One region of the Zhongshania borealis genome, then DNA from elsewhere that is predicted to be linked to it. Evidence: predicted binding sites of a transcription regulator. Region 1 holds the regulator's gene; the other holds the start of a gene.
The links. Region 1 encodes sigma-54, which starts transcription at its own class of promoters, with help from an activator protein. Its sites were predicted from a motif close to TGGCACANNNNTTGCNNT; they were not measured.
Positions count from the first base shown of each region.

Region 2: the regulator sigma-54 is predicted to act here: its motif matches at 2,323-2,340, upstream of ABD836_RS04285 (ammonium transporter).

Region 1 covers NZ_BAABDM010000011.1:55,222-64,776, forward strand. Annotated here, with positions in the region: gene murA (UDP-N-acetylglucosamine 1-carboxyvinyltransferase) at 1-1,100, opposite strand, end outside; gene ABD836_RS17695 (BolA family protein) at 1,128-1,361, opposite strand; gene ABD836_RS17700 (MlaC/ttg2D family ABC transporter substrate-binding protein) at 1,483-2,157, opposite strand; gene ABD836_RS17705 (KpsF/GutQ family sugar-phosphate isomerase) at 2,350-3,324, shown strand; gene ABD836_RS17710 (KdsC family phosphatase) at 3,341-3,862, shown strand; gene lptC (LPS export ABC transporter periplasmic protein LptC) at 3,864-4,430, shown strand; gene lptA (lipopolysaccharide transport periplasmic protein LptA) at 4,417-4,995, shown strand; gene lptB (LPS export ABC transporter ATP-binding protein) at 4,998-5,723, shown strand; gene ABD836_RS17730 (RNA polymerase factor sigma-54) at 5,867-7,363, shown strand; gene hpf (ribosome hibernation-promoting factor, HPF/YfiA family) at 7,445-7,732, shown strand; gene ABD836_RS17740 (PTS sugar transporter subunit IIA) at 7,766-8,215, shown strand; gene rapZ (RNase adapter RapZ) at 8,217-9,074, shown strand; gene ABD836_RS17750 (HPr family phosphocarrier protein) at 9,085-9,354, shown strand; gene mgtE (magnesium transporter) at 9,464-9,555, shown strand, end outside.
Region 2 covers NZ_BAABDM010000001.1:899,245-908,799, reverse strand. Annotated here, with positions in the region: gene ABD836_RS04300 (AAA family ATPase) at 1-123, shown strand, start outside; gene ABD836_RS04295 (vWA domain-containing protein) at 127-1,302, shown strand; gene ABD836_RS04290 (TrmH family RNA methyltransferase) at 1,361-2,125, opposite strand; gene ABD836_RS04285 (ammonium transporter) at 2,578-3,882, shown strand; gene ABD836_RS04280 (glutaredoxin family protein) at 3,966-4,235, shown strand; gene ABD836_RS04275 (MOSC domain-containing protein) at 4,232-5,038, shown strand; gene ABD836_RS04270 (transglycosylase SLT domain-containing protein) at 5,035-6,972, opposite strand; gene ABD836_RS04265 (ATP-binding cassette domain-containing protein) at 7,070-8,965, shown strand; gene ABD836_RS04260 (universal stress protein) at 8,980-9,420, opposite strand; gene ABD836_RS04255 (hypothetical protein) at 9,505-9,555, shown strand, end outside.

The DNA of each region.
Region 1 (9,555 bases):
GGGGCACCCTTAAGGCGATCAATACCCTTAATCATAGCGGTATTACCTTCAATTGTGATTTTGGCACCCATGCGATTCATTTCATGGGTTTGAATCAAACGATTTTCAAAAATCGTCTCTGTGACGTGGGATACGCCATCAGCCACGGTATTCATCGCCGTAAACTGGGCCTGCATATCAGTTGGAAAGCCAGGATAGGGCATGGTTTTAATATTAACTGCTTTAGGCTGACGCCCCTCCATGTCGAGGGTAATCCAGTCAACGCCACTTTCGATCTTAGCGCCCGCCTCTTCCAATTTAACCAGCACGGCCTCTAAAGTCTCAGGACCAATATCCCGAAGGCGGATAGAACCGCGACTAGCCGCGGCCGCCACTAAATAGGTACCCGCCTCAATGCGGTCAGGCATAACTGAGTATGTACAGCCATGCAAGCGCTCAACACCGTCGATGGTAATTGTCGCAGTACCATGACCTGTAATTTTGGCACCCATAGCGATCAGGCAATTCGCCAAATCGACAATTTCAGGTTCGCGCGCGGCGTTTTCTAGTACGGTGCGACCTTTGGCCAGCGCCGCCGCCATCATCACGTTCTCAGTGCCGCCAACGGTAACCATATCAAATAAGACGTGGGCGCCTTTTAAACCACCCTCCGGTGCCCGCGCAGTGATATAACCTTCGTCGATATCAATAATTGCACCCATCGCCTCAAAGCCGCGCAGATGTTGATCTACTGGCCGACTACCGATGGCGCAGCCGCCAGGAAAAGACACTTTCGCGTGCCCAAAATGCGTTAACAAGGGACCCAACACCAAAATCGATGCACGCATGGTTTTCACCAATTCATAGGGCGCCGTTGTTTCGGTGGTGGTTGAACCATTAATTTCAACGCCGAGTCGCTCATCGACAATCAACTCAGTACCCATACTGCGCAACAGCGCGATCATGGTAGTGACATCGTGCAAATGTGGCAGATTGCGGATTAGTACCGGCTCGCTAGACAACAAGGTAGCGGCAAGAATCGGCAATGCCGCATTTTTGGAACCAGACACGCGAATCTCTCCGGCCAAAGGGCCGCAGCCGCGTATAAGCAACTTATCCATGCAATCTCCTGGAAAGTCCCGTCAGCCTCAGGCTTGAGCTTCCTCGGGGGTAATAGCTTTAATATTAATAGCGTGCAACGAGCCGTCGCGTATCCAATCGTTGACCGCAGCATAGACCAATTGCTGGCGTTTAACTGCGCGTAAACCGGAAAATGCAGCACTCACAACGCGAACGTCAAAATGACTGCCATCGCCACTGACCGCGACCTCACTCCCTGGAAAATGCTCGGAAAGGCGTTGCTCAATAAGATCTGTTTGCATGACAATCCTGCCTGTATTCATCACTAGCGATATCAAGCGCGGAATTGTACGCAATTGCAGTCCACATGGCGAGGCGAATACCGGTAAAGCGTACTCACCCTGCCACCGAGGCAAAGAATAATTATTTTGCTGCCTGTTCTTCCATCACGGATTGGGGAGCAACTGTCCAGTTGGCAATGACTTTATCAATATCACCATTGTATTGCTTAACCGCAGCATCAAACTGATTTTGATAAATCCGCCCTAAATTTAAGCCTTCGATAACCACGTTACGCAGCTTCCATTTGCCATCTGAACCCTGGCGAACGGTGTACATAACTTGATAGGGCTTAGCGCGCTCACCATAAATATCTTGGCGTACACCCACACTGCCCGACAGGTCTACATCGTCTGCAAGCGGCGAAACTTCGATGCGGTTACCATTAAATCCCAACAAGCCCTGCGCATAGGTATTGATCAGCCCATCTTTAAAGCTATTGGTGAAGCGCATTACCCGATCGCGAAACTGAGCACGCTCTGCATCGGTTTTTAAACTCTCGTAATAGCGGCGACTGCCATACTTGCCCATTATGCCCCGAGCAAAGCTCTGGAAATCGACCACGTCATCCATAATCCTGCGTACTTCAGAGGTAAAGCGCTTAGGGTCCTTATCGATATAACTACGCGCCTCTTCAATAACCTTCACCAGCTCTTGTGTCGTGTCGGCCACAACCTCATAAGGCCCCTTTTCTGCTGCATATGCCGGAGCCAGCATGCCAATCGCCATAAATGCGGCAAGAAAAAATCGCTTGTACATATCGTTTCCTCAATAATTTTTAACCGTTTAAACACGGCACATCACTACCAACTGCAAGCTTCGACCTCGAATTATGGGAATGTCTCCCACATCTAAGGACAGCTAATCCTGTTATTTTGTCACATTGGAAATTATCATAGCTAACATTAGCCCAAGCTTAACAGGCAATTTCAATAATCTAGGTAATCCCGAGTGACCAATAGCACATCATATACTAGCTCTGCTCTGCGCGTTATCGGTATGGAAAGAGATGCCGTAGCCGTTCTCGCCGACCGCATTGACGAAAGTTTTAGCAAAGCCTGCGACATCTTACTAGCATGCAAGGGCCGCGTCGTTGTGACCGGAATGGGGAAATCGGGCCATATCGGCAATAAAATTGCCGCCACCCTTGCCAGCACGGGCACACCGGCCTTTTTTGTGCACCCGGGTGAAGCCAGTCATGGTGACTTGGGAATGATCACTGCGGGAGATGTCGTCATTGCACTGTCGAACTCAGGCACGACTGGTGAGCTAATTACTATCTTGCCGCTACTAAAACTGTTGGCAGTGCCAGTAATAGCGCTAACAGGAAATCCCGACTCCGAACTCGCCACCGCCGCAGACGTCCACTTAAATGTCGGCGTGGCGGAGGAAGCATGCCCCCTTAACCTCGCCCCAACATCCAGCACCACCGTTACTTTGGTAATGGGCGACGCACTGGCCATCGCCTTACTCGAAGCGAGAGGCTTTACCGCCAATGATTTCGCACTATCGCATCCAGGAGGCGCATTGGGCCGGAGACTCATATTAAAAATCGACAGCATAATGCATACAGGCGACAGCATCCCCAAAATCACTTTGGGCAGCGCGCTGAGCGGCGCCCTACTGGAAATGAGCAGTAAAACCTTGGGGATGACAACCGTCGTTGACCAAGATGGCGTGCTAGCCGGCATTTTCACCGATGGCGACTTACGCCGCGCCATAGACCGCGGTATCGATATACACCAATGTCCTATCGATGACATTATGACCCGCAATTGTCGTACCATTAAGCCCGGCATGATGGCTGCCGAAGCGCTGCGTATTATGGAAGACAATAAAATCACGGTACTGGTTGCCGTAAACGACAGCGGCCAACCTGTTGGCGTCATACACACCCACGACCTGCTCAAAGCCGGCGTTGCCTAGGGAAATCACCACAAATATGCACAGCGTGATTGAGAAAGCAAAAACCATCAAACTATTGGCGATGGATGTCGACGGCGTGTTGACCAATGGCAGCCTGTACTTTGGCAATAGCGGCGAAGAAATGAAGGCCTTCAGTATTCTTGACGGGCTCGGCATCAAACTATTGCGTGACGCCGGCATAACGCCAGCTATTATCACCGGCCGCTGCTCTGAATTGGTAAAACGCCGCGCCGGTGAGTTAAAAATTGAATTGATCTATCAGGGCCGCGAAGACAAGCTGGTTGCCCTTGAGGAATTGCGAGCCGACCTCGGCCTCGAAATGAAAGACATTGCCTACGTCGGCGACGACCTTCCGGACTTATCGGCCATACGCCAAGCTGGGCTTGGCATTACCGTTGCCAACGGTCATGAATTTGTTGCCCGCCACGCAGACTGGCAAACCCGCGCTGCCGGCGGCAGTGGCGCTATTCGAGAGGTTTGCGAGCTAATTCTGCAAGCGCAGGGCAAGCTCAATAATGCCTTGGAGCAATACCTCTAAAATGAAACAAATAAAATTCACCGTATTTTCTGTGCTATCGGCCATTACAGCAATGGCCGGCACAGTGGTCTACCTCACCCAGTACAGTGAAAGCGGCAAATTAAGCATTGTCGAGCGCTTTGAGGCAATGCCCGACGCCGACTCCCACTTAAGCCAAGTCGACGGCATTAAGTACAGTCGGGACGGTGAAATTGCCTACAAATGGCGCGCAAGCAGCGCTGAACGACTAATTTCCGACGGCTCAATATCATTGCAAGACCCATTTTATATCGGCAATATCGCTGACCAGCGCCCGTGGACTGCCAGCGCCAAGGCAGGAAAGCTCTCTCAAGACGGCGAACAGCTGACCTTACTCGACACCGTGCTTGTCAAAGATTTAATTCGCCAAGCGCAAATCAGTACCGAATTACTGAGAATAAACTTGGATAGCAGCGAAGTGACTACCGACCAGCCATTAACGCTATCGCTACGCAATGGCAAAACGCGTTCCGTTGGCCTTAAAGCCAGTATGAAAAATGAACGCGTTGAACTCCTCGACCAGGTAAAAGGCCACTATGACCCCATATAATGCCGCGCTAATAGCTAGCTTTCTGTTCGCCATCAGCAGCTCAGCGCTAAGCTTACCCGACGATCGTAAGCAGGCTATTAACCTGAGCTCTGACCGGGCTATTTACGAGAACAACCAAGGTGTTTATGTTGGCAACGTCAGCATGAGCCAAGGTTCACTGAAAATTCGCGCCGACAAACTGACCATCATAGAATCGGATCGTAAAGTTGAAAAAGTCGTTGCGGAGGGCAGCCCCGCCTATTTCGAGCAGCAGCCTCGCGCCGAAGAAGGCGTTGTTATCGCCAGCGCCCAGCGGATTGAATACAGCCTAGCGCAAGAAGAAATTCTTCTTGAAAAAAATGCGTCAATTACTCACCAGGGTTCCAAAATTTCTGGTGACCGCGTGGTTTATAGCGGTCGCAAGCAAATGGTGATCGCCGACGGCGGCACCACCGAAAAAGAAAATCGCGTAAAAATGACGCTGCAACCGCAAGCCATCCCCGACAGCGAACAGCCCGAAAGCAACAAAGCGAATGAGGCTAGTGAGCCGACCCCAGACAATGCCCTCAGCGGAGAATTGCGCTAACCATGCCTGTTTTGCAAGCAAGTAATCTCGCCAAGGCCTATAAGGGTCGCGAAATCATCAAAGATGTCTCTCTCACCATAAGCAGCGGCGAAATTGTAGGCTTGCTAGGTCCAAATGGCGCGGGTAAAACCACCTGTTTTTACATGATTGTGGGCATCGTCAATGCCGACCGCGGCACCATACGTCTCGACGACCGCGACCTTACCAAACTGTCGATTAACGGACGCGCGAAAAATGGCGTGGGCTATCTGCCACAAGAGGCCTCAATATTTCGCAAATTAACCGTCGCCGATAACATCATGGCGATTCTTGAGACCCGTAGCGACCTCAATCGCAAGCAGCGTAAAGAAAAACTTGAGTCGCTACTGCAAGAATTCCACATAACACATATTCGAAGCTCAATGGGAATGGCACTTTCTGGCGGCGAACGACGCCGGGTTGAAATAGCGAGAGCACTGGCCACAGAACCCAGTTTTATCCTATTGGATGAGCCCTTTGCCGGCGTTGACCCGATCTCTGTAAATGACATTCAAAACATCGTTAAACACTTGCAGGCTCGGGGTATTGGCGTACTCATTACTGACCACAATGTTCGCGAAACCCTCGATATATGCGATAAGGCTTATATCGTCGGCGAAGGCCGTATCGTTGCCGAGGGCGACGCCAATACCGTGCTAAATAATCAGATCGTTCGAGACATATACCTCGGTGACAAATTCACCTTATAACGCCGACAACCAACAAATGAATCGGCACAGGTATTGCAGGCAATGATTGTCCCGACTACACTGAGAGAGAGGCATAATTATTGCCGGTAGGGCAAAAACAGCTTGCTCGTGTTACCACTCTCTTGTTGTAGAAGACACTGCCTATGAAACAATCGCTACAGCTCAAAGTCGGTCAAAGCCTGACAATGACACCCCAGCTGCAACAGGCGATTCGCTTATTACAACTTTCCACCCTCGATCTTCAGCAAGAAATTCAATCGGCACTAGATTCTAACCCCCTGCTCGAAATCAGCGACGACAGCGATGATTTTGAAGTGAATACCGAGCCCACCTCTGCCGAACCTAAGAAAGCCGAAAAAAGTAGCGATCAAGAAACCGAGGCCCCCCAGCCTGAGGCAGATACTGAGTGGGCCGAACGCAGCGATATCCCCGACGATTTACCCGTAGATAGCCAGTGGGACGACGTCTATCAGTCCAGCGGCACCAGCAGTGGTTCTGGCAGCGGTTCGGCGTCAGAGGACAGTGATTACAGCAACGATTACCGCAACTCCAGCGCAGATACTCTACAAGACCACTTGCGCTGGCAGTTAAATCTTAGCCGCCTGTCCGATATCGATCGACTGATTGCCGAGGCCATCATCGACGCCATTGACGATAACGGCCGACTCACGGTAAGCGCCGAAGATCTCGTAGACGGTTTTGCCAGTGACGAAATCGAAATCGAAGAATTTAATGCGATTTTACATCTGATCCAGCAGTTTGATCCGCCAGGCGTAGCTGCGCGCGATTTGCAAGAATGCCTGTTAATTCAACTCAAGCAACTACCACCAGACACACCGCTAGTTGAAGAAGCCCGTCTTGTTGTTAGCCAATATATGGCGCAATTGGGTAATCGCGACTATAACCAAATAATGCGCCGCTGCCGTTTGAAGGAAGAACAGCTCCGCGACATTATAAAACTGGTTCAGTCTCTCAACCCAACGCCCGGCGATAGCATTGGTGCCGACGACACCGAATATGTTGTTCCCGATGTGTTTGTTAGCAAAAAAGAAGATCGTTGGCTGGTAGAGCTAAATCCCGACATTGCACCTAAAATTCAAATTAATGCGCACTACGCCGCGCTGGCCAGAAAGAGCAGTAATAGCAGTGACAACGACTATATTCGCGACAATTTGCAAGAAGCGCGCTGGTTTATTAAAAGTCTGCTTAGCCGCAATGAGACTCTAATGAAAGTCGCCACTAAGATTGTCGAATACCAACGCGGCTTCCTAGAGTACGGCGACGAAGCAATGAAACCCTTGGTGTTACACGATATTGCTGAAGCTGTTGGTATGCACGAGTCCACTATTTCCCGCGTAACAACACAAAAATACATGCACACGCCACGCGGTATTTTTGAACTAAAATACTTTTTTTCAAGCCATGTATCTACCGATACCGGCGGCGAATGCTCATCTACGGCCATTCGTGCACTAATCAAAAAACTGGTGGCGGCAGAAAATCCCCGCAAACCCTTAAGCGACAGCAAGATCACCGATTTACTGGGTGAACAGGGCATACAAGTCGCCCGTCGCACCATTGCAAAATATCGAGAATCACTGGTTATTCCGCCCTCTAACGAGCGGAAACGACTGGTATAGTGGCAGTGCCCCTGTTACGGTCATTGTCGTCATACACGCGCCGTGAGGCGCTAGTTATTTTCAGCGATGAAGGAGCAAAATATGCAGATTACTGTTAGTGGTCATCACGTTGACGTCACCCCGTCTCTTCGCGATTACGTCAATACTAAGCTCGGCAAACTTCAACGACATTTTGACAACATCACCAATACCGACGTCACTCTGTCCGTCGAAAAACTGATCCAAAAAGCCGAAGCCACTGTGCACGTTGCCGGCGCCGACTTATTTGCCACTTGTGAATCAGAGGATATGTACGCGGCAATCGACAGTTTGACCGACAAGCTCGATAGACAACTGATAAAGCACAAAGAAAAAACCCTGGGCCGCTAAGGCCCCTGACCTAACCCACTGTTGCAAGAAACCATGATACTCAATTCCATTCTTACCTTAGGACGCACCCATAGCGGTGCGTCTATTACGAGCAAAAAACGACTTCTCGAATTTATTTCGGCAGGCATTAGCGCTGACAACAGTGAATTTGACGCCGATGAATTATTTAATGAATTACTTGCCAGAGAGCGCCTTGGCAGTACTGGCATTGGTCACGGAGTAGCGATCCCGCACTGCCGCAGCAGCCGCTGCACCGCCATCACCGGAATGTTACTCAAACTCGACCAAGCTATCGATTTTGAAGCTATTGACGACCAACCCGTCGACCTCGTATTTGCACTTATCGTTCCCGCAGAAGCGCACGACGAGCACCTCAAAGTGTTGGGCGCACTGGCCACCGCGTTTAATGAAGAAGAATTCCGCAGCGGCCTGCGCAGCGCAAGCTCCGACCAAGCCCTGCTAGACCGAGCTCTGCAAGCTTAGTATGGAACTCATCATTCTCAGCGGCCGCTCTGGATCAGGCAAAAGTACTGCGCTCCACCAACTCGAGGATGAGGGCTTTTACGCGATCGACAATCTTCCCGTGTCGCTGCTTCCAGAGTTGGTTCGTGAGCTTTCCCAAAGCCCACTCAAAGTACACAAGCAAGTTGCCGTCTGTATCGACGCTCGCAATTCCCAAGACGGCCTAGCGCGCTTCAAAGGGCTCTGCGAGCAAGTTCAGCAACATGCTCGCCTACGAATAGTTTTTCTCGATGCCGCAGACGACAAACTCATCAAACGCTTTAGCGAAACACGCCGTCGCCACCCGCTAACAACTGACTCCCTGCCACTGGCCGATGCAATTAAGCTTGAGTCACGGTTACTGGAGCCGATTGTGGTCGAAGCCTCGCTGGCCATCGACAGCAGCGATATGACGGTACACGAGCTGCGCGCCGCTATTCGCGACCGCATTCTTGGCGTTGACGCCAGCCGCCTAGCTGTGCAAATTAAATCCTTCGGCTTTAAACGCGGCCTGCCGATCGATGCAGACCTAGTCTACGACCTACGGATGCTACCTAACCCGCACTGGCAAGAAAATTTGCGCAGCCTTACTGGCAAGGACCAGGCGGTGCAGGAATTCCTTAGTGGCCAAGCCGACGTCCAGCTAATGCGCCGCGACATTTTGCAGTATCTGCAAACTTGGTTACCCAAAATAGAAGCCAGCAACCGCAGCTATTTCACGGTTGCCATTGGTTGCACCGGTGGCCAGCATCGCTCAGTATATATGGCTGAATCCTTGGCTGAGGCAATGCGCAGTAGCTACCCAGACCTCCAAGTTCGCCATCGCGAACTCCAGAACTAGAGGCGACACGATGGTCGAAGCAGAAATCAAAATCATCAACAAACTGGGGTTACACGCCCGCGCTGCGGCCAAGCTCGTTGCTACTACTGGCGCATATAGTTCAAAAATCACGCTTGCTATTGGCGACAAAAGTGTCGACGGAAAAAGTATTATGTCAGTAATGATGCTCGCCGCCAGCAAAGGCAGTGACATTACGGTGCGCTGCGAAGGTAGTGATGAGACGGCAGCCCTCGCTGCAATACAAGACCTGATAAATCAACGCTTTGGCGAAGGAGAGTAATAAAGTTTATTTTACTCGCGATTACTCTGTGGATTGTTGCGCGACGCGCTTTCAAGGATAATTGCCCAGACTTCTTACAAATCCATTACGGCTCAGGCTAGGGATAGGTATGGCCCAGACTGCAGACAAACTACAAACCGAGAGCCAACTCAAAACCCTCAATGACGCTTTGGGTTCCGGCGGATTCCTGCAAATTCGTCG
Region 2 (9,555 bases), on a different contig from region 1:
CTTAAAAATCGTGATGCCAGCAAGGCGATTCCGCCGCTTTATGGTGCGCTGTTGAAAAATGAACAAGACGTGCATTTGCTAGAACGACTTGCCTTTATGCATCGTCGCGAGAGCCGCAGCTAAACTATGTTAGTACAATTTTTTCTCAGTCTTCGTAATGCCGGTGTACCGGTAAGTATTCGTGAATTATTGGATCTGCTCGCGGGCTTGCAAGCTCGGCTGGCATTTCTTGATGTAGACGAATTTTACCAGTTAGCCCGTTTGTGTATGGTCAAAGACGAGAAGTATTACGACCGTTTCGACAAGGCCTTTGGCAGTTACTTTAGTGAGCTCAATACCCTAGACGACGTTATTGAGGCAATGATTCCTGACGACTGGCTGCGAAAAGAGTTCCTAAAGCAGTTAAGCGACGAGGAAAAGGCCAAAATTGAGTCTTTAGGTGGGCTAGATAAGCTGATCGAGGAGTTTAAAAAACGTCTCGAAGAGCAGAAAGGCCGTCATGCCGGTGGTAATAAGTGGATTGGTACTGGCGGTACTTCACCTTATGGGCATGGTGGTTATAATCCGGAAGGCATCCGCATTGGCGGTGAAAGCACCAACAAAAAGGCGATAAAGGTCTGGGAGCGTCGGGATTTCAAAAATCTGGACGACAGTGTTGAGCTGGGTACTCGGAATATTAAGGTTGCATTGCGACGTTTGCGAAAATTTGCGCGTACTGGCGCTGCCGATGAATTAGACATCAATGACACCATCTCATCCACCGCGAAAAATGGTGGAATGCTGGACCTGAAAATGGTGCCTGAGCGGCATAATGCAGTGAAAGTGTTGTTGTTTTTTGATGTTGGTGGGTCGATGGACCCCCATATTAAGGTGTGTGAAGAGCTATTCTCTGCTGCGCGTACTGAATTTAAGCATATGGAGTATTACTACTTCCATAACTACATCTACGAGTCGGTGTGGGACAACAATATTCGTCGTCACTCCGAGCGAGTGCAATTGCTCGATGTGCTCCACAAATACAGTTCAGACTATAAAATTATTTTTGTCGGCGACGCGTCAATGTCACCCTATGAGATTGTTCAGCCCGGTGGCAGTGTTGAGCATTGGAATGAGGAGTCGGGTGATGTGTGGATGCGTCGGGTCCTTGAAACCTATGAAAAAGTTGCGTGGCTTAACCCTGTGCCGCCATCAGATTGGGATTGGACTCAGTCGATCAAAATTGTTGAGCAACAGCTCGAAGGGCATATGTACCCCATGACCTTAGGTGGCTTAGAAAAAGCCATGGCCTACCTCGCAAAATAGCATTCCATTTTGACTGCAGCGGTAAACTTCCACTGCAGTCTTTCTGGCGGCCGTGTATTTACGCCATAAACGCGATGAGCGATGCAGTCACTGCGACGTTTAAGGATTCGACCCCGTTGTGCATTGGTATCTGCAGGCGGGCGTTGCATAGCTTTTCTATATTGCTACTTACTCCGTCGGTTTCATTGCCGAGGATGTAGATGGTGCTGTGCTCTGACGCATAGTCAAATATTGACTCTTTGGCGTGGGACGATAAACAACATAAGTTGGCGCCATCATCCTTTATTCTTAGTAATTCCTGAGCTAAATCCTCGCAATGGAACAGTGGTGCTTTAAACAAGGTGCCTGCGCTGGCTTTAATCACGAGCGCTGTGAGAGGCGCACCGCCGCGCCGTGGCAGTATAAGCCCGTCAATACCGCTGGCGGCAACTGAACGAATTATCATGCCTAGGTTTTGCGGGTTGGTAATGCGATCTAGCGCTAAATAGCGGCGTGGCGCCGATTCTAGGTGTGATTGGCTAATCTTAGAGCTAGGTTGATAGGCGCTCAGTTGCAAGTCGGCGGCAACCCCTTGGTCTTGCTTACCATTTTTTGAAATCCGCGACAGGGCTTTGCGCTCGTGCATTTCTATTTCGATATTGCGCTGTTCAGCAAGTTGGCGCAGTTCTCTAATAATGCCGTCTTCCTTGTTGCTTTGGGCAAGATGCAATTTGTAGATTTGCATTCCGGGATCCTGCAAGGCTTCGAGCACAGGTTTACGGCCATAGATGGTCAAGAGTTGGTCGAAAAATGCGCGTCGTTGCTGATAATTCTCACTGCTCATAAATTTCGCTTATGTTGTGGAAATGGTCAATTCGCCAAGCTTTGCTGAGGTGGTTTGTCACAGTTAAGCGATATATTGGCGAGCAGAGAATGGTAATAGAAAACGCCGCGGCTTGCCTTGATTTGATTGGCTTTAATTTCGCTTTATAACCCCATAGATGCAGTCGTGCATGATTGTGGTGCTACCGCACTAGATGCGGGCATGATTATTGCTTCTATGTTGTGCGTTTTTGCTCGCGGGTCGCTCAGTATTCCGCCGCCGTTACGATAAGCATTTTTTTTATTGAGCTTAGTTATAATAAAGCTAGTAAAAACAAAGTCTTAGTTTGGTAATAGCTGGTATTTATACAAGGTTAGGCCTTCTTTAGTTTATGGTGGCAGCCCCATCATAGAGCGAATAAATTATTAAGGTCCTATTGTGGTGCACAATATTTGCGCTAGGAGATATTTTTAATGAAAAAGTTGGGTGATTGGCGACCGTTAAGAGTTGCAAGCTTGCTTGCCGTGGTATTTGCACCACAGTGGGGATTTGCTCAGGGTATTGATACTGGGAATACTGCATGGATGCTCACGTCGACGGCGTTAGTGCTATTCATGACGCTACCAGGCCTAGCCCTATTTTATGGCGGTCTAGTTCGCAGTAAGAATGTGCTTAGTGTGTTGATGCAATGCTTTAGTATTACCTGTATGGCATCGCTACTGTGGGTTATTGCCGGTTATAGCCTGGCATTTAGCGAAGGAGGCGCGTTCATTGGCGATTTAAGCAAGGCTTTTCTTGCTGGTGTGGCTGAATCAAGCGTTAGCGGTGACATCCCTGAAACTGTCTTTATTATGTTTCAGATGACGTTTGCCATTATTACCCCGGCGCTCATAATTGGTGGCTTCGCGGAACGGATTAAATTTTCGGCTGTAATGATTTTCTCTGCCTTGTGGCTGCTACTGGTTTATGCGCCGGTAACCCACTGGGTTTGGGGTGGTGGTTGGCTGGCTGAAATGGGTTTGTTGGATTTTGCCGGCGGTACTGTGGTTCATATTACGGCTGGTGTAGCCGCCTTGGTTGCGGCACTTGTACTTGGTAAGCGTCAAGGCTTTGGTCAAATGGCCTTGCCACCACACAATTTAACGATGACCTTTATTGGTGCCGGTATGTTGTGGGTAGGTTGGTTTGGCTTTAATGCCGGTAGTGCGCTAGGTGCCAACGGTGATGCCGGTATGGCAATGCTGGTTACCCATTTGTCGGCGGCTACAGGCTGCCTGACGTGGTCTGCGATTGAATGGAAGCGTTACGGTAAACCAAGTGCTTTGGGCGCCGTTACCGGTGTGGTGGCTGGTCTTGGTACCATTACGCCGGCATCCGGTTTTGTCGGCCCTGCGGGCGCTATGGTTATTGGTTTAAGTGCGGGTATTGTTTGTTTCTACTGTACGCTGGCAATGAAGCAAATATGGAAAATAGATGACTCCTTAGACGTATTCCCCGTGCATGGTGTAGGCGGTATTTTGGGCACTTTTTTGGCTGGGATATTCGCAAGCAGTGAGTTGGGGGTATTTAGCGGTCAGGGGCTCGCTGAGGGTATGACGATTGCTTCGCAGCTTAAGGTGCAGCTGATAGGTATTGCTGCAACCTTTGCATACACGGCAATTATCAGTTTCGGGCTATTTGTTATTATCGACAAGCTAATTGGTTTACGTGTCAGTGCAGATGAAGAAGGGCAGGGCCTGGATATTACTTGCCACAACGAAGTTGGTTACGATTTATAATGTGCGGATGCTAGTGCGTGTTTAAAGCCCGGCTATGCCGGGCTTTTTTTGGATTGTATAAAATAGCGATAAGGAAAAATGCGATGGATATGGACTCAGCGAAGTGCTTCGTCCTGTTTGGCACCTCGGCCTGTCATTTGTGCGAGCAAGCAGAGGCTGTTTTGGCTGCATTTTTGGCTCAGGGTTGCGACTGGGAAGTGGAGCTTGTCGATATAGCGGAGAACGACAATTTAATGGACCGATACGCCTTGTCTATTCCTGTATTGCAAAATAAGCACTCCTTACAGGAATTGTGTTGGCCTTTTGACGGCGACGCAGTGCAGGCGTTTGTCCGTAGTTTGGATTTGTCATGAGCGTGATTGTGTCGTCGTTATATACCTACCCGGTTAAGTCCTTGCGGGGAAATGGTCAGCGTGTATTAGATGTTACGGACTGGGGGCCAGATCGTGATCGCCGCTGGATGGTGATTGACGAATCTGGTCAGTTCGTAACCCAACGTCAGCGGCCAAAGATGTGCCTAATAGCGGCGGAAATTAAGGGCGACGCATTGCGCCTATGGAATTTAAAACAACCTGAAAATGGAATTTGTGTCGATTATGGCCGCGCTAAAATCGAACGCGAGGTCTTTGTTTGGGAAGATAACTGTACGGCGCTAGATGCTGGGGATGAGGCGGCAGAATGGCTCAGCGATGAGTTAGGCGCAAGGCTTCGGCTTTGCTATTTGCCTGAAAGCACGCAGCGTCAAGTGGCGTTGCCGTATGGTGCGCTGGGCGACAGGGTCAGCTTTGCGGACGGATTTCCCTTTTTGCTTTGTAATGAAGCATCGTTGCAAGTCCTTAGCAGCATGCTTGGTCGCGAGCTCGATATACAACGCTTTCGGCCAAATATTGTGATTTCCGGTGCCCCAGCCTTTGCAGAGGACAGTTGGAAGAAAGTTTGTATCGGTGGCGTCGAATTTGATTTAGTAAAGCCCTGCGCGCGCTGCGCTATTCCAACCGTGAATCCTGAAGATGCTAGCCGGGAGCCTGATGTCTTTCGTGTACTGCAAGCGCATCGCAAGCGCGATGGCGAAGTGTATTTTGGTCAGAACATGATCCACCGCGCACATGGTGCAGTCGCTGTAGGCGACGCGGTGGATGTTTTACTAACTAACTAGTTTTTGAGTGCTGTTGAGCTGGTTTTAGGTCCAATTTGGCGCTCGGTCTGGGCTAATAATGGCCGGTCTAGATCCAGTTTTTCGGCATAGATAACACTGAACGCAAGCACATTTTTGATGTATTCACGGGTTTCGCCGTAAGGCAGATTTTCTATCCATATGTCAGCTGGCATGTCTTGGGCCTGGCGCAATAAAACCCGTTCAATTCGGCCTGGTCCCGCGTTGTAAGCAGCGGTTGCTAAAATGCGATTACCACCGAATTGCTCAAGGAGTTGGCCTAAATAATAACCGCCCATGGCAATGTTTTTTTCCGGTGTGAGCAAGTCTTCAGTCTTGGGGTTTGGCAGGCCCATCTGTTTGGCAACAAGTTTTGCTGTGCCCGGCATTAGCTGCATAAGGCCGCGAGCGCCAACACGGGAGTTCGCGGCGGGCGCAAAGGCGCTTTCTTGTCGGGCAATGGCATAAATCCATTTTAGCTGGATTCTTTCTCGCGCGGCTATTTTGCTAAAGCTGTCGTGATGCGGGGTGGGAAAGCGCAATACGAGGTCGTTCCATTCATCAGCGCGTAGCGCAGTCATGATAGCTTGGTAGGGCCAGTCCCAATCGAGTGCAAGCTGGGCGGCAGCAACTTGCTCGGCTTTATTGAGGCTGCGCATTGCGTAGGCCCACTCTAAATTTGCGGTGGCTGGGTCGCCCATCAAAAGGAGCTCTTTTGCGCGGCCAATTGCACTGTGTTGCTCAATCTCAGCAATAAGTGTGGCGTCTAGGCTGCGAGTACTGCCAAGTTGGTAGTCTTCATTTAGGATGTCGGCGGCTAAAAAGCTATAGTAGCCGCGCTCAGCCGCGAGTTTCTGAAGCTCGAGCTGCGTGCTAACGCTCAGCTCGCCACGCAGTTCTATATCTGCTCTGGCTGACCAATATCGCCAGTCAGATTTTTGCTTTTTGTCATCGGGAAGAAATTGGACAATGCGTTTTACGCCTGCCCAGTCGCCGTCTTTTAAGGCGAGGCGGATGCGCCACTCCGTTAGATAGGGATCTTCGTAATTGGGGTCGGTAGCCATCACCCAATCCCGGGTGTAATCCGCATCGCTGGCGATGATTTGACGTGCCATGCTGTCGCGCAATGCGTAATTTTGGCTGGCAGTAAATTTTAATTCGCGATCGAGTTGTTGCCACAGGGTGTTGGTGCGTTCGAAGTCGCCTTTTGCTAAGCGTTTTAAGGTGTGAACGGCAATGCTGCGGCTACGATCGTTGCGTGGTAGTGAGATGCCGCGGCGAAATAGCAAATTGGGACTGCGTAGTAACTCGATATAGCCTTCGCTGCCTGGGACTTTGCCTAGGAGATAGCGCGCCATGTCGGTTTGGCCGCTATTTAACGCTAAATTGGCGCGATGCCAATATTGCTGCTCGGTCTGGTGGAGGCTGAGGCGGCTAAACCATTGTTTAATTGGGGCGTCGCATTCCTTAGGAAGCGAGTAGGGCGTGCTCCATAGTGCTGCTATAGCCGCGTCGGCATCTTTGTGATCGCCGATTTCCCGCAGGGCATGGGCGTAATGACAACTATTTACAGTGGATGAGCTCCTGCTGTAATACTGGACATACAGTGGCCAATTATTATTGCGGCGTAATTTGTTCAGCCATGCGAGTCGAATTCGCTGCCCAGCGATGGTGTCTCCATACTGTTGCAGATAGACATCGACGGTTTGTTGCGATATTTGGTCTATTTGCGCTTTGATCAACTCCAGCTCTAGGTATGGATATAAAGCGTAGTTAGTGAGCTGTGGTGTTAGCTTTTCGGCATTGGCTATGCGACCGCGGCTGATTTCCGTGAGCGCTTCGCGGTATAATCTCCGGTTATTGTCTGACGCGGGATCGGCAGTAACAGTTGTCGTCTGGATTGCCAGTGCGATCAAAAGCGTTAAAAAGCGGTTCATATCCCTGCAGCCTTGCATGAAGTGTGAATTTTCAATGAGTAAAAAATACTTTGCAGAGGCCTAATGGCCTTTGCCGACCCTATATTGGATCAAATATATGCCTTTGTTACGTGCTACACAATTACAGCATAGTATTGGACAACAGATTGTACTGGATAACGCCGAATTACAACTCGAAGCTGGCGATCGTGTTTGCTTATTGGGGCGTAACGGCTGCGGTAAGTCGACTTTGCTGCGTATTGTTGAGGGCAGTGCCGCCGTGGATGCTGGCGAGGTGTGGCGGCAACCTGGGGTCAAAATTGCGCGTATGGAGCAAACCCTTGATTTCGCCTCGCCAGAAGAAACGATCTACGACGTAGTGGCTGATGGCCTGGCGGGCTTGGGGAAAGTGCTGCGCCGCTACCATGAGTTGATAAATGGTGAGATGGGGGATGCCGAATTAAAAGAGCTGGAGCACTTGCAGCGCGAAATTGAGACGAATGACGGCTGGTCGTTTCAGCAGCGTATTGACAATATCCTGTCGCGATTGGAATTAGACGCTGATGCGACAGTGTGCAGCTTGTCCGGCGGTTGGCGCCGCCGAGTGGCGTTGGCGCGAGCGCTGGTTTGTGACCCGGATATATTGTTGCTGGACGAACCGACTAACCATTTGGACCTAGACGGCATATTGTGGCTTGAGCAATGTGTTATGTCTTTTCAGGGCTGTGTGTTATTTGTTACCCATGATAGGGCGTTGATCGAAAAACTGGCGACCCGGATTGTGGAATTGGATCGCGGCATACTGACTAATTACGACACTAATTACACTCGTTATTTAGAACTGCGCGAGCATGCGCTGGAGATTGAAGCTGAGCATAACGCGCTGTTTGACAAGCGCTTGGCCCAGGAAGAAGTGTGGATTCGGCAGGGGATAAAGGCGCGCCGCACCCGCAATGAAGGCCGCGTTCGGGCCCTGGAGCGGATGCGTTCGGAGCGATCGAAGCGCCGCGTTCAATCTGGCTCGGCTAATCTAAGTGTTAATCAGGCGGATAGGACCGGCAAAGTCGTCGCTGAACTTACCGATGTATCGTTTTCAGTGCCAGGTAAAGTGCTAGTTGATAATTTGTCGCTGTTAGTGTGTCGCGGCGATAAATTGGCCTTGATCGGCCCGAATGGCGCAGGTAAAACCACGTTGTTGCGCTTGATATTGGGTGAACTAGAGGCCCAATCGGGTACCGTAAAAGCCGGTACGAATTTGCAAATAGCGTATTTTGACCAGCTTCGCGATCGCCTTGATGAGAGTCAGCGCGTTGTGGATATTGTTGGCCAAGGTCGCGATGCCGTGACCATCAATGGCAAAGATCGTCATATTATGAGCTACCTCGGTGATTTTCTGTTTAGTCCTGAGCGGGCTCGCAGCCATTTTGGCGTTTTATCCGGCGGTGAGCGGGCAAGAGTCCAGTTGGCCTGTTTGTTTAGTCAGCCAGCGAATGTGTTGGTGATGGATGAGCCGACCAACGATTTAGATATGGAAACCCTGGAGCTATTAGAGAGTTTATTGGTCGACTTCAGCGGTACCGTGTTGCTCGTCAGCCACGATCGCTCCTTTGTGGATAGCGTCGCCAGTAGTTGCCTGCTATTTGAAGGTCAGGGCGTTATTAGTGAGCACATAGGTGGTTATAGTGAAGTGTCGGCGTATATGTCACGTCGCATTGCGCAGCAAAAAGCGGCGCCGGCTCTTCAGCAAAAGGTCGCAGAATCACAGCCGGCGGCAGTCGTTAAGGCTGCAACAAAAAGCCGTAAACTCAGCTATAAAGATCAGCGTGAGCTTGATAATTTACTAAGTAAAATTGAGAAGTTAGAGAAGAGTCTTGAGGAATTAGGTGAGAAGACGGGTAATGCCGAATTCTACCAGCAGGACCCAGCTACCATAGCTGAGGTGCTCGATAAAATCGCGTCTACTCAGGCTGAATTAGATGGTGCGATGGAGCGCTGGTTGGACCTTGCGGAATAGCCAGCGCCTATAGTTTAGCTTTGCTGGCCGACACGCACGGCTAGCACGTCGCAATCGGCGCCGTGGAGTACACCATTTGCAGTGGACCCAAGCAGCAGGGCTAAGCCTTTGCGGCCATGGCTGCCGACGATGATAAGGTCGGTGGCAAGGGTTTTGGCCAGCTCGTGTATTTGGCCGTCGGGTCTGCCGCTGAGAAGGTGGCATTGTGTTTTCGGGAGGTTTAGCTTCTTAGCAAAATTGCCAAGCGCATCCTCGGCTTGTTTCTGCAGTTGTAGCTGTACTTCTGAAAAATCCATGGGTATATCGCCACCGTAGGCGAGACTTAGTGGCTCGACTACATGCAGTAAATGCAGCTCGGCGTCGTGATGTTTAGCCATAGCGGCGGCACGCTCTAAGACGCCGCCAGCCTCATCTGAGAGATCTATCGCGGCTAGGATTCGCTGATAATTTGGCATTTTATGCTCCAACTATATTCGCAATTGACTCGCTTATTAGGGTATAAAGCCTGCCAACTGTCCAGTGTTTAACAAAGGAAATCTATGGCTTGGCTCATTGGCTTTGCAGTAATCGGCTTTATGTTGGCGCCAATC